DNA from 2 places in the Sphingopyxis sp. BE259 genome. Region 2 is predicted to be linked to the other one. Evidence: riboswitches for the same ligand, from Rfam matches in the RefSeq annotation. Region 2 holds a riboswitch; the other holds the start of a gene.
The links. A riboswitch is a leader RNA that binds a small molecule or an ion and turns the genes downstream of it on or off. The one in region 2 is predicted to bind cobalamin.

Region 1 (7,026 bases), 2.2 Mb from region 2:
CAGCCACAATCATTGGATCGCCGTCGCGGGCGCGGGTTACGAGGCCATGAAGGTCGGGCCGGGCGACGTCCTGCTCAACCCCTTCCCGCTGATCAACATGGCGAGCATCGGCGGGATCACCATGTGCTGGCTGACCAGCGCCGGGACGATGGTGCTGCACCATCCCTTCGATCCCGGCGTCTATCTGAAACAGATCGCGACCGAACGGCCTAGCCTGACGATTGCCCCGCCCGCGGTGCTCAACATGCTGCTCCAGAACGAGGCGCTGCTCGCCTCGGTCGATCTGTCGAGCCTGCGCGTGATCGCATCGGGTTCGGCGCCGCTCGCGCCCGCAATGGTGCGCGGATTCCAGGAAAAGCTTGGCATCATCATCGTCAACGTGTTCGGGTCGAACGAGGGGATGAGCTTCATCACCGGCGAGGGCGACATGCCTGACCCCGACAAGCGCGCGAGCCTGTTTCCGCGGCGCGGCACCTATCAGCGCCCCTATGGCGAAGGCCGCGCCCCCAATATCGAAAGCCGCCTCGTCTCGCCCGGCGGCGGCGAGCCGATCGAGGCGGACGGCGTGTCGGGCGAACTCCAGATTCGGGGACCGACATTGTTCGAGGGCTATCACAACGCCCCGGAGCGAACCGCCGAAGCCTTCACCGACGACGGCTGGTTCCGCACCGGCGACCTGTTCGAGATCGCCGGGGGCGGCGACTTCTACCGCTTCGTTGGGCGCTGCAAGGATCTGATCATCCGCGGCGGGGTGAATATTTCACCCGAGGAAATCGACCAGCTGCTCGGCGGGCATCCTTTGCTCGCCGAGGCCTGCGTTTTCTCGCTGCCCGATCCGACGATGGGCGAGCGCATCGGCCTGGCCTATGTGCCACGCGGCGCCGACGATGTCGGGATCGGCGAAGTCACCGACTATCTGCGCAGACACGACCTCGCAGTTTTCAAACTGCCCGAACGCCTGTTCCGCTTCGCCGCCTTGCCGCGCAACGTCACCAACAAGGTGATGCGCAGTGAAGTGCGCGAGCAGGCGATCGCCACATTGGAAAAGGAAGCCTGACATGGCGAAAGACGTCTTCATCCTCGGCGGCGCGCAGACCGACTTTGCCCGCAACATGGAACGCGAGGGTGGCGGGTTGTTCGAGCTGTTCCGCGACGTTGCGGAAGCCGCCTTTGTGGCGACTGGCATCGAGCCCAAGCAAGTCGAGACCGCCCACGTTGGCAATTTCGTCGGTGAGCTTTTCGCGGGCCAGGGCCAGCTCGGCGGCTTCTTCGGCCATGTCCACCCCGATCTCGCGGGCATCCCCGCGTCGCGGCATGAAGCCGCCTGCGCGTCGGGCAGCATCGCGATCCTCGCCGCCGCCGCCGAGATCGAGGCCGAACGCTATGGCCTCGCCCTCGTGCTCGGGATTGAACTGATGCGCAACGTCCCCGGCCAGCGCGCCGCCGAATATCTCGGCGCCGCCGCGTGGGCGGGCCGTGAGGCGCAGGAAGCGCGCTACCTGTGGCCGTGGATGTTCGCGCGCGTTGCCGAGGAATATGAGGAACGCTTCGGTCTCGATCGCGCGCATCTGCGCGGCATTTCGGCGAACAATTTCGCCAATGCCAAGAAGAACCCGAACTCGCAGACGCGCGGCTGGGCGGTCACCGACGACCATCTGGGCGAGAATGACGAGGTCAATCCGCTGATCGAGGGATCGCTTCGCAAGTCCGATTGCGGGCAGGTCACCGATGGCGCCGCCGCGATCTTCCTCGCCTCGCGCGAGGTCGCCGAAGCCTATGCGAAGCGCCGCGGCATTCCAATCGAAAGTATCCCGCGCATCAAGGGCTGGGGCCATGCCACCGCGCCGCTGCTTTATTCCACCAAGGTCGCGGACAGCCGCGGCGGCGATTATGTTTTCCCCAGCGTCCACAAAACGATGATGGACGCGCTCCGCCGCGCCGAGATGCCCGACATCTATGCTTGCGACGGGGTCGAGGTGCATGATTGCTTCTCGATCACCGAATATATGGCGATCGACCATTTCGGCATCACCAAACCCGGCGAAAGCTGGCGCGCGGTCGAGGACGGCACGATCGCGCTCGGCGGCAAGCTGCCGGTCAACCCGTCAGGCGGGCTGATCGGGCTGGGGCATCCCGTCGGTGCCACCGGCGTCCGCATGCTGCTCGACGGCTGGCGGCAGGTCACCGGCAACGCGGGCGATTATCAGGTCGGGGGCGCGCGCAATTTTGCGACCTTCAACGTCGGCGGCAGCGCGACGACCGCGGTCAGTTTCGTCGTCGGCGTCTGATCGGTTGGACGTCTTTCTCTACGACGCCGTGCGAACCCCGCGCGGCAAGGCGCGCCCCGATGGCGGGCTAGCCGGACTGACCCCGCAGGAACTGGTCCGCCAGCAGGCGGCGGCGCTCGCCGCACGCTGCGGCGATTTTGTGCCCGAGGCGCTGATCCTCGGCTGCGTGACGCAGAGCGGCGCGCAAGGCGGGCACATCGCGATGCTCGCGAAGCTCCACGCGGGCCTGCCCGACACGACCGCCGCTCACAGCATCAACAATTATTGCGCATCGGGCCTGTCGGCGATCGGCCAGGCGGTCGCGAAAGTCGCGAGCGGCGAAGCCAATTGCATCCTCGCGGGCGGCGTCGAGTCGATGAGCGCGACGCCATTCCTGAGCGACGGCGCCGCTTTCTACACCGACGACAGCTTGCCGCCGCGGGCGCGCTTTGTGCCGCCCGTCCTCGCCGCCGACCGGCTCGCGAACGCCGAGGGCATCACCCGCCCCGACCTTGATGCCGTGGCCCTCGCCTCGCAACAAAAAGCCGGTCAGACCGACACCGACCCCGCACTCCAATACTCCCGCATCGCCACCGGCCCGCTGACCGGCGAGGAGTGCATCCGCCCGCAAACCACCGCGGAATCGCTCGCCGCCGCGCCGCCTGCCTTTGGCAAATTGCAGCAGCAATATTCCGACGCGCTTGCGGGCGAGACGTTCGAGCCGCTCCACAGCATCGCGCACGCGCCGCCGATCTGCGACGGCGCAGCCCTCGCGCTGATCGGCAGCGCTGGGCTTGGCACCGCGCCGCGCGCGCGCGTCGTCGCCTTTGCCGAAAGCGGCGGCGACCCCGCCGCGTCGCTGACTGCGGGTTTCATCGCGATGGACAAGGTGCTCGCAAGCGCCGGTTTGACCCTCGCCGATATGGACCGGATCGAATTCATGGAGGCCTTTGCCGTCACGATCGCCAAATTCCTGCGCGACCGCGACGCCGACCCGGTGCGGGTCAATGTGAGCGGCGGGCATCTGGCCAAGGGGCATCCGATGGGCGCGAGCGGCGCGATCCTGACCTCGACCCTGCTCGACGCACTCGATGCGTGCGGCGGCAAATATGGCCTGGTCGTGCTGACCGGCGCGATGGGCGTCGGCGCCGCGATGATCGTCCAGCGCCAATAAAGCCGATTGCGCCCGCCCGCCATTCCGCTATGGGCGGCGCGTGCGGGGTTCGCCCCGCACAGATCGCGCCGGTGCCCGAAAGGGCTTAAAATGGGAACGCGGTGATGGGGTTCTTGCCGAACCCCCGAAGCCGAGGCTGTCCCTGCAACTGTAAGCGGCGAGCGCGATGCACCGTCCGGATCTGATCCGGACAGCCACTGGGGTGACCTGGGAAGGCGTGCATCAAGCCCTGACCCGCGAGCCAGGAGACCTGCCGGCGTGGGTCGCTCACTGCCAAGGCCCAGGGAAAGGCCGCGGCACGGACACTTCCGTCGAGCGACGACCAAGCGGCTGGAGCCGCTTCGGTGCCGGGGTTGCAGGCATAAACGCCACTTGCGACGCCAGCATGGGTCGATCGCGCGCGCGTTTCGGCAGGCTCCGCCTTCGTTGCCGGCGTGCGGGGGTTTCCCATGTTCAAATTTGCGACCATTTCCTTGTTGGCATTTGCTGTAGCGACGCCGGCTTTTGCCCAAACCGCCGACGATATCGTCGTCACCGCGTCGGGCATCGAACAACCGCGCGACGAGGTCGGGCAGGCGATCACCATCATCGATGCCGATACGATCGAACGGCGCCAGTCGGTCGATGTCGTCGATCTGCTCGCCACCACCCCCGGCGTCCGCTTCAACCGCACCGGCGGCGCCGGATCGGTGGCGGGCATCTCGCTGCGCGGCGCCGAAACGACCCAGACATTGGTGCTGATCGACGGCGTGAAGGTCAACGACCCCAGCGGCATCGGCGACGGTTATGATTTCGGCCATCTGCTGACTGGCAACATCGACCGGATCGAGGTGCTGCGCGGTTCGAACTCGGTCGTGCATGGCAGCCAGGCGATCGGCGGCGTGGTCAGCCTGATGACCGCGACACCCGCCGAGGGTTTTGCCGCGAACGCTTCGGCCGACTATGGCTATAGCGACACCCTCACTGCCAAGGCCGATGTATCGGGCACCGCCGGGCGCGTGTCTGGCGGCATCGGCGGCGCCTATTTCCGCACTGACGGCATCTCGTCGGCCGCGGTCGGCACCGAGAAGGATGGGTACAAGAATTTCGCCGGCAACGCGCGGCTGAAGGTCGCGTTCAGCGACGCACTCAGCCTCGACCTGCGCGGCTATTACATCACTGCCGACCTCGCTTATGATAGCTTCTTCGGCGCGCCCGCCGATAGCGCCGATGTCGCCAAGCTCGACCAATATGTCGGCTATGCGGGGCTGAACCTCGCCCTGTTCGACGGCCGCTTTACCAGCCGCGCGGCGGTGACCTGGTTACGCAACGACCGCGATTATTATTTTGTCCGCGGAACCGCCCCCGATTACGGCTATTCGGGCACCAACCTGCGCTTCGAATATCAGGGTGTCGTTGCCCCGAGCGACAGTGCGAAGCTGATCTTCGGCTATGAGCATGAGCGCCCCGATTATGATTTCTTCGGCTTTGGTTCGACCGACAGCCAGCGCGCCAATATCGACAGCGTCTATGCGCTGGGCATCGTCCAGCCGTTTACCGGTCTGTCGCTGACCGGCGGGGTGCGCCACGACGACCACAACCAGTTCGGCGGTGCCACGACGCTGGGCGCCAACGCCAACTACACGCCCAACGATGGCGCGACCAATGTCCGGCTGAGCTATGGCGAAGGCTTCAAGGCGCCCTCACTCTATCAGCTTTACGATGCGTTCAGCGGCAATGCCGCGCTGCGCCCCGAACGGTCGAAAAGCTATGACATCGGCATCGATCAGAACCTCGCCGATGGCCGCGCGCTGGTGTCGCTCACCGCCTTCCTGCGCAACACCACCGACCAGATCAATTTCGACAATGCGACCTTCACCTATGGCAATATCGACCGCACTCGCGCCAAAGGTATCGAGGCGACGCTGGCGCTGCGGCCGGTCGACGCGGTCAATGTCACCGCATCCTACAGCTATATCGATGCCCGCGACCGCTCGGGACGCCCGGCGTTCGACGGCAAGCGCCTGCCCCGCCGCGCCGCGCACGCGATCAGCGTGTCGGCGGATTATGACTGGTCGTTCGGCCTGTCGACCGGCGCGACGATCACGATGGTCGGCGACAGTTTCGACAATGCGGCGAACAGCGTGCGGCTCGATGGCTATGCCCTTGCGGGCGTGCGCGCGTCCCTTGCGGTCACCGATCGGATCGAGCTTTATGGCCGCGTCGATAATCTGTTCGACGCCGATTATGCCACCGCGTCGGGCTATGGCACCTACGGCCGCGCGGCCTATGGCGGCGTGCGGGCGCGATTCTGATGAAGCCGCGCACCGACGCCGAGCATAATGCCAGGATGAAGAAGATCCAGGCGGCGCAGAACAAGAAGGTCGCGGCGAAGACGGTCGAAAAAGGATTGGTTATCGTCCATAACGGCCCCGGCAAGGGCAAGACATCGGCGGCGCTGGGCATGGCGATCCGCGCTATCGGTCACGATATGAAGGTCGGCGTGGTGCAATTCGTCAAAGGGGCGATGACGACGGGCGAGAAAGCGGTGTTCGACCGCTTTCCCGACCTGATCGAATTCAAACCGATGGGCGAAGGCTTTACCTGGGACACGCAGGACCGCGCGCGCGACATCACGGTCACCCGCGCCGCGTGGGACGAGGTCAAACGGATGATCGCCGATCCGTCCTATGCGATGGTGATCGCCGACGAGCTCAATATCGTGCTGCGCTACGACTATCTTCCGGTGGACGAGGTGCTGGCGACGCTCGCGGTCAAACCCCATATGACGCATGTCATCATCACCGGCCGCAACGCCCCACAATCGCTGATCGACGCCGCCGATCTGGTCACCGAAATGACGCAGGTGAAGCATCCGTTCCGCGAGCAGAATGTGAAGGCGCAGCGAGGGATCGAGTTTTGATGCAGCGGCGCGGCCTCTTGGCGGCGACAGGCCTGCTGGGCGGCGCGGCGCTGCTCTGGGCCGCTTCCCCTGCCCCGGCGGCAAAGGCACCCGCAGTGCCGCAGCGCATTGTGTCGATCAACCTGTGCGCTGACCAATTGGTGCTCGCGCTCGCCGACCGCGGCCAGATTGCCGGGCTGACCAAAAATGCCACTGACCGCGAAATGTCGGGCGAGGCGGCGGCCGCGACGGGGCTGCCGCTGCTCAGCAATTCCGCCGAGCAGATATTGGCGATCGAACCCGACCTGATCATCGGCATGCCCGCCAGCCGCAGCGCGGCGCTGGCCGCCTTGCCGCAGCCCGATTATCCGCTGCTCGACCTCGATACCGCGAACAGCCTCGACGAAATCTACACCTCGATCCGGCAGACCGCCGTCGCCGTCGGCCATCCGGCGCGCGGCGACGCGCTGATCGCCCGGATGCAGCGCGAACTGGTCGGGCTGCCCAAACCGGGCAAGGGCCGCGTCGCAGCCTATTATCAGCGGCGCGGCTATATGACCGGCACCGGCACGCTGATCGACGAGTTGATGACGCGCGTCGGGCTGGTGAATCTTGCCGGCAAGCTCGGCAAGCCGCCGTTGTCGCAACTGAGCATCGAAGAGATGGCCGCCGCGCAGCCTGATTTCCTGATCGTCGAAAGCGCG
Region 2 (7,026 bases):
GACATCGGCGCATCGGCGTGAAAGGTGATGGCGCGCGCGACCACATCGGCCTTGCGCGCGATGCCATGGCCGTCGATCCCGGTGCCGGGACCGACCCACGCCGCCGCGTCGCCGCTGAAACTGCGCGCGCACAGCGCCGCCGCCGCGGTCGAATTGCCGATCCCCATCTCGCCGAGCACGATCAGGTCGAGATCGGCGTCGATGACCGCCGCGCCGCGGTTCAGCGCATCGAGGCATTCGGCTTCGCTCATAGCCGCCGCCACGGTGAAATCGGCGGTCGGCCGGTCGAGATCGAGCGCGATGACCGTCAGTTCGAGCCCCGCCGCAGCGGCAAGTGCATTGATCGCGGCGCCGCCACTGGCGAAATTGGCGACCATCTGCTCGGTCACGCTCGCCGGAAAGGCGCTGACGCCATGCACGGTGACGCCGTGATTGCCCGCAAAGATTGCGGCGCGGGCGCGATCGATCCGCGGCCGGGCGCGGCGCTGCCACCCTGCCATAAACACTGCCAGTTCCTCCAGTCGCCCCAGCGATCCGGCGGGCTTGGTTAGCTCGCCTTGCCGCACGCGCGCGTCGGCGGCGGCATGCGGGTCGGGATTGCCAAGGTCGGCGAGCGCCGCGGCGAACGCCTCGACGGAAACAAAAGCGGTCATTCGGCGATATGTCCTGCTGGCGGCGAGCGGGTGATGAAATGGCCTTTGACGCCCTCGGGCCACAGCGCATAGGCGACGCGGCCATCGTCGCTCGCGGCATAATGCACCGCATAGTCGAGGATGGCGCGCGCCGCGTCGGCGTCGGCATTGAACCGGCCCAGCACATAGCTGATCTTGTCGGGCGCGCGCAGATGGACGGCGCAAAACTCCTGACACGCGAACAGACAGGGCATCTGCTGCACCGCGATCCCGGCGTAGCGCGGGTCGGCCGCCTTCGCGCCCTGCAACGCCTCGACCAGCCGCGCGCCGCCGCGCACGCCGCCGGCATCGACCGGCGCCGCGGCGCTGTGGCGGCAGCTGTTGCAGACCACCACCGCCGGTCCCGGATCGACGCGGGTCAGCATCAGACGATGCTTGCCGCGGGCTGCGGCGGCGCCGGAACGCCTGCCGCGACGAGCGCGCGATAGAGCGCATATAGTCCGATCAGGATCGCGCCGTTGCGGACAAATTGTTCGACGAGCAGGTCGGGCGCCATCGCGGTGTGCAACCCGCCGAGCACTAGCGCCCAGCCGACGATGATTCCCTTGAACGCGGTGAAACCCGCCGCATAAGCAAGGCTCAGCCGCGCCGCGACCGACCGGTAATTCAGCGCCCGAACCGCGGCATAACCCGCGAGCACCGATCCCACCGCCGCGGTGCCGAGCGCAAAGCCCCACGCCAGGGTGCTGCCGTCGCGCGGGTAGCCGAGCACGAAGAACCCTACGCACTGGCTCGCGAGCCACGCGAGCAGCATCAGCGCCACGCCCTCGCGGCGGCGCATATGCACCGCCGCGAGGGCCGCGAGCGCGGGAAAGGGCGTCGCGCAGGCGAGCGCCAGCGTCGTCGCGGTGCTCGCCGCGGTCAGCAGCGCCACCCACAGCGCCGATGCGCCGCGACTCGACAGCGCGGCCATCAGAAGCGCCCCCGGATGCCGGTATAAACGCTACGTCCCAGCGAACCGTAACGGAATGCGGTCATATATTGCTCGTCGAAGATATTTTCGGCGCGGGCGAACAGCTTGACCCTATCCGACAGCGCGAACTCGGCGCGCAAATCGACCAGCGTATAATCGTCGAGCCGCGTCGCATTGCTCGCATTGTCGAAACTCTTGCCCGACCAGCGCACGGCCGCTCCCAGGCTGAGCCCGAAGTCGAAGGCGTAATTTGCCGAGGCGTTTGCCGTGTCGCGCGGCCGCCGCGGCAGCCATTTGCCGAAATTGGCGGTGCCGGGCGAGCGATCCTCGGCGACGACCCAGCTGTAATTGCCGTCCACCGTCAGCCCGCCGAGAGTCAGCGCCGCCGATGCTTCGATGCCATGCGCTTCGGCGCGCGCAACATTGAGATAATAGCCGAAGCGCCGCGCCGCCGGATTGCCGGGAACGAAACACAGCGGATCGGTGGCGGTCGCCGAACAGCTGTTGAAGATGATCTGGTTCGTCGTCGTGCGGTCGAACCAGGTCGCCCCGATGACCAGCTGGCGACCGAGCAGATGTTGTTCGATGCCCGCTTCCCAGCCCTTGGCGGCTTCGGGATCGAGGCTGACGTTGCCGAATTCGCTGAACAGCTGGAACAGGCTCGGCGCCTTGAAACCCTCGCCATAGCTGGCGCGCAGCACGGTATCGGTCGGCAGCCGCCACACGCCGCCTGCTGCGAACAAAGTCTGTCCGCCATAACGGTCATGGTCGTCATAGCGCACCCCGCCATTGAGCGTCAGCCCATCGACCGGTTCGACGCTCAGCTGGCCATAGGCGCTCGTGATTTCGGCCTCGCCGCGCGCGAACGCAGGCAGCGGGGTCGACAACGATGCCGCGGGCGACCGGCTGCGAAAATCGGACCGCTCATTCTCGGCCCCGAAGATCGCCGAAATGCGGTCGCCGACCGCGAAACTGCCCTGATATTCCCAGCGTTTGTTGCGGCCGTCGGCCTCGAAACTTTGCGGCCGGGCGCGGGTCGGGTTGAAATTGTCGCGGTTGGTGTCGGTGTAGCCGTAAGCGATGCGGTTCTGGAACCGCCCATCGGCGAGGGCGAAATTGACCCCCGCATAGCCGACGAACTCCTTGTTCAGCCCATAGTCGGCGCTGTCGGCGTTGAAGCCGTCGAATTGCACCCGTCCGCTGGCATAAGTGCCGCGAACCTCGACGCTGACATTGTCGGCGAGCGCCAGTTCGGCGCGGCCCGACAGAGTGTGGTTGCGATAGCCGTCGCGTTCGACCCCGCCGAACGCTCTGGCGTGCGACGAAATGCCGTCGGTGGTGAAGCGCTGGCCGCCGATCCGCCAGCTGAGCGGGCCGGTCTGGCCACCGATCGCGGCGCGCGCGCTGACCGTGTTGCGCGATCCCGCTTCGATGTCGAAACTGCCTTCAAGCGCCTTCTCGGGCGATGCGGTGACGATATTGACCACCCCGCCGATCGCCTGGCTGCCCCACAGGATCGACTGCGGCCCGCGCAGCACCTCGATCCGCGCGATGTCGCCGACCAGCAAATTGGTGAAGTTGAAGCCGCCGCCGGTCGACGACGGATCGTTGAGCTTCACCCCGTCGATCACGACGACGCTATGGTCCGATTCGGCGCCGCGGATACGCAGCGATGTCGATGTCCCATAACCGCCGTTACGCGAGATGCTGATCGCCGGGGTGCGGAGCAGCAGTTCGGTGACGCCAATATCCTGCGCGCGGTCGATCGCGGCCTTGTCGAGCACCGCGATCGCGGCGGGAATTTCGTCAAGGGTCAGCGGCGCGCGGGTTGCGGTGACAATGATGGTCTCGCCGTCGGCGGCGACGGCGTGCGCTGCCTCGTTGGCAAGCACGGGGGAGGACGCCGCCAGGACGGCGAGCGAAACGGAAACACGAAAAATGCGATTCATCTTGGTAACCTTGTCGACAACACCGCGCGCACGCGGGATCGCTGTCTGGGCCACCGGGCGCACGACAACGTCCCCGCGCGAACGCGGTTCACTTTGTCGTCATGCGGGTTCACCCCCGTCCGCTCGGTGCACCCTGCCCGCGCGAAAGACGACGGCGACGGGCAGGTCTCCTGGCTTGCGGGTCAGCGCCGGATCGGCCGCCTTCTCGGGACAGACAGTCCCAATGGCAATTGGCCGATGGCTCGCCGCGTACAGTTGCAGGGGCAGCCGGGGTTTTCCCGTTCCCTCTTAGTCCCCGTCGCCGGGGAACCTGTCGCTTGGCGCCCGTTAGCTTGATTTCGGGGTGGCGGTCAATCGCTGCTCTCGAGGCTGCGTGGATTCAGCGTAATATCCCTCCCCCTTCATGGGGGAGGCAGTGAGACTTGGCAGCTTGCTGCCTCGTCGCAGCGGTGGGGGTGCGCCCTCGATCCGAGACGATGGCGCAAGGACGCACCGTCACCCCCATCCAACTTCGCCTAGCCACATTCGTGGCAAGGCTGCGTATCCTTCCCCCATCAAGGGGAAGGGGGGCATCACCCCGGCCCTAAAACAGCCCCGGCAGTTCGCGCTGCGCGGCGCTCGGCTCGTCGGTGACCAGCATTTCGGGCTCGGCCTGTACGCGGACATTGCTGCTCTGGGCTGCCGGACCGACGCTGGCCTCGGCGATCCGCGTCGTGCAGCTGCGGCCCGCCAGGAAATCGATCGCGGCGCGCACCGATGCTTCGCGCGGATCGCCCAGCGGCAGGGTCAAATCGTCGCCTGCGGCGCAGCTGTTGGCGATCTTCGGTGCCAGCCCGCCGTAATAGTCGCTCGCGCCGGTCGCATTGCCGGTGGCGAAGGCGACGACGCGCATCCGGTCGTCGCACTCGGCCTTGTCGAGCGCGATCTGGCCGACCGGCTTGCCAAAGGTGTTGCTGCCGACCAGCGTCATGTTGGTGCCCAGATAGGGCAGCATCGAATTGATCACCAGTTCGCTGGCCGATGCGGTGGATCCGGTGCCGATAAAGGCGATCCGGGTCGGCGCAATCGATTCGGGCTGCGGGTTAAAGAAATGGCGGTCGTTTTCGACCGACTTCGAGGCGCGAAAATTGGTCTGCGAATAAAGGTCGCTCGACGTGCGGTTGTTGCCGAGCAGGTCGCCCATCAGTTCGGCGGTCGAAACCAGCCCGCCGCCATTGTAACGGAAATCGATGATGACGTCGGTCACCCCCTGATTGCGGAAATTCAGGAAGGCGGCCCGCAATTGCGGGTTCGCCGACGAGATGAAGGTGCGGAGATTGAGGTAGCCGTAATTGCGGCCGCCCTCGGTGATGATTTTCGCCCCGTAGCGGTCCGAAATCGGATCGAGATCATAATCGGCCTTGGCGACGGTGACGTCGCGGGTGCCTGCCGCATCGTTGATCCGCAGCACGCGGGTGACGCCAGGGTCGTTCGGTCCCAGCGCATTGGTGATGCCCGCGGTGCCTTCGGCGGCGACAATGCTCGAAATGCTGCGGATATTGCCGCTGTTGCTGCCGATGCCGATAATCGCCGTGCCGCGATCGATCCCCGCAGCAAAGGCGGGCGCGGTTTCATAGGCCTCGGCGATCAGCACGCGCTGCCCCGCGGGGTCATAGGTCAGGCGGATACCGAACCCGGCGCTCGACCCGCTGGCGAAAAACGCGTTCTCCTCGGCGATCGAGGTGATGTAGGTGAAAAAGCGGTCTTTGCCGAGCGCGCGCGCCGGAGCGACCAGCGCATCGATATAGGATTGAACGTCGGTGTAGCTTGCCGGGCTGACCCCAGTGGCGACGTCGCCGGGGAACAAATACCATTCGTCGATCACCGCCTTGGCAAAGCCTTGGCGCGCCGCGAGGCCGCAGCTCGCCGCCGGGGTAGGCGAAGGGGTCGGGGTGACGGTCACCGGTCCGCCGCCACCACCGCCGCCGCTCGAACTGCCGCCGCCGCCGCACGACGCCAGCACAAACGCCGAGATGGTCAACAGGGCGATGGTTTTTTGCGACCGATGCTTCATCGATTGTCCTTGGAAATAAGCGCGATACGCTGCCGTGTCGGTGCAGATACGGCAGTCATCGCCTTATGTATGCGCGATTAAATTGCCCCGCAATGAACTTGGGCCGATGCCGGGGTCAGCGCGTGTTTTCGTCGCCGGTTTCGGCCGCATCGGCGGCGCTACGGCCCTTGAAACCCTGGGCGATCACATAGAGCTCGGGCGAACCCTTGCGGCTGGCGGGCGGCTTGGCGTGCTTGACCGTGGTGAAATGCCTTTTCAGCAAGGTCAGCAGGGTGTGATCGGCGCCGCCGGCAAACACCTTGGCGACGAACGCCCCGCCGGGCAGCAGCGTCTGCACCGCGAAATCGGCGGCGGTTTCCGCCAGCCCGATGGTGCGCAGATGGTCTGTCTGCTGATGACCGACCGTGTTCGCGGCCATGTCGGAAATCACCAGATCGGGGGCGCTGCCCAGCGCTTCGATCAGGGCATCGGGCGCCGCGTCGTCCATGAAATCCATCTCGAGGATTTCGACCCCCTCGATCGGCTCGCACGCCAGCAGATCGATTCCGGCGACGCGCGCGCGGGGGTTGGTCTTGCGCACGACCTGCGACCAGCCGCCCGGCGTGATCCCCAGATCGACGACCGCGCGGGCTTTCTTGATGAAACCGAATTTCTCGTCGAGCTCGATCAGCTTGTACGCGGCGCGCGAGCGATACCCCTCGGCCTGCGCCCGGCGGACATAAGGGTCGTTCAACTGGCGTTGCAGCCAGCGCGTCGACGACACGCTGCGCTTTTTCGCGGTCTTGACGCGGACATGCAGCCCGCCGCGGCCCCCGGTTCCTTTGGCGCCGCCGCCCTTGCTGCTCCCGCTGCCGCTGCTCATTTGCGATACTCGCGGCGGGTCACCGGTACGTCGCGCCCCTGCATCGCCAAGGTCCGCAAAATGCCCTCGCGGATGCCGCGATCGGCGACGCCGACCCGCGCCGCGGGCCACAGGTCGATGATACTTTCCAATATGGCGCAACCGGCGACGACCAGGTCGGCGCGTTCACGGCCGATGCAGGCGATCTCGGCGCGGTCGGCGATGCTGGCGTCGGCCAGACGGCGGCTGATGTCGCGCATGGCATTCGACGGCACGACCAGCCCATCGACCGCGCGGCGGTCGTAGCGCGGCAGGTTCAGGAACACGCTGGCCAGCGTCGTCACGGTGCCGCTGGTGCCGAGCAGGCGCAGCTCTTGCCCCGCAAACTGCTCGGCGCGCCCGGCAAAGGCGGCAAAGGCGGTGCGCGTCACTTCGCGCATATGGGCATAGGCGGCCTGGCGGCCCTCTAGGCTGTCGTCGGGCAACGGCGCATGTTCGGTCAACGACACGACGCCCCATGGCACGCTGATCCAATCGTGGATTTTTACGTCATGGTCCGACACATCGACATGCATCAG

Region 1: another riboswitch for cobalamin. It lies ahead of J2X44_RS13045 (TonB-dependent receptor domain-containing protein); the one in region 2 lies ahead of J2X44_RS02485 (TonB-dependent receptor domain-containing protein).

The regions. Positions count from the first base shown of each region.
Region 1 covers NZ_JAVDWM010000001.1:2,699,946-2,706,971, forward strand. Annotated here, with positions in the region: gene J2X44_RS13030 (class I adenylate-forming enzyme family protein) at 1-1,057, shown strand, start outside; gene J2X44_RS13035 (acetyl-CoA acetyltransferase) at 1,059-2,288, shown strand; gene J2X44_RS13040 (acetyl-CoA C-acyltransferase) at 2,293-3,441, shown strand; cobalamin riboswitch at 3,494-3,714, shown strand; gene J2X44_RS13045 (TonB-dependent receptor domain-containing protein) at 3,891-5,735, shown strand; gene cobO (cob(I)yrinic acid a,c-diamide adenosyltransferase) at 5,735-6,343, shown strand; gene J2X44_RS13055 (ABC transporter substrate-binding protein) at 6,343-7,026, shown strand, end outside.
Region 2 covers NZ_JAVDWM010000001.1:505,668-512,693, forward strand. Annotated here, with positions in the region: gene cobT (nicotinate-nucleotide--dimethylbenzimidazole phosphoribosyltransferase) at 1-653, opposite strand, end outside; gene J2X44_RS02475 (DUF1636 domain-containing protein) at 650-1,057, opposite strand; gene J2X44_RS02480 (hypothetical protein) at 1,057-1,605, opposite strand; gene J2X44_RS02485 (TonB-dependent receptor domain-containing protein) at 1,605-3,554, opposite strand; cobalamin riboswitch at 3,697-3,883, opposite strand; gene J2X44_RS02490 (S41 family peptidase) at 4,138-5,607, opposite strand; gene J2X44_RS02495 (RlmE family RNA methyltransferase) at 5,723-6,469, opposite strand; gene J2X44_RS02500 (Ppx/GppA phosphatase family protein) at 6,466-7,026, opposite strand, start outside.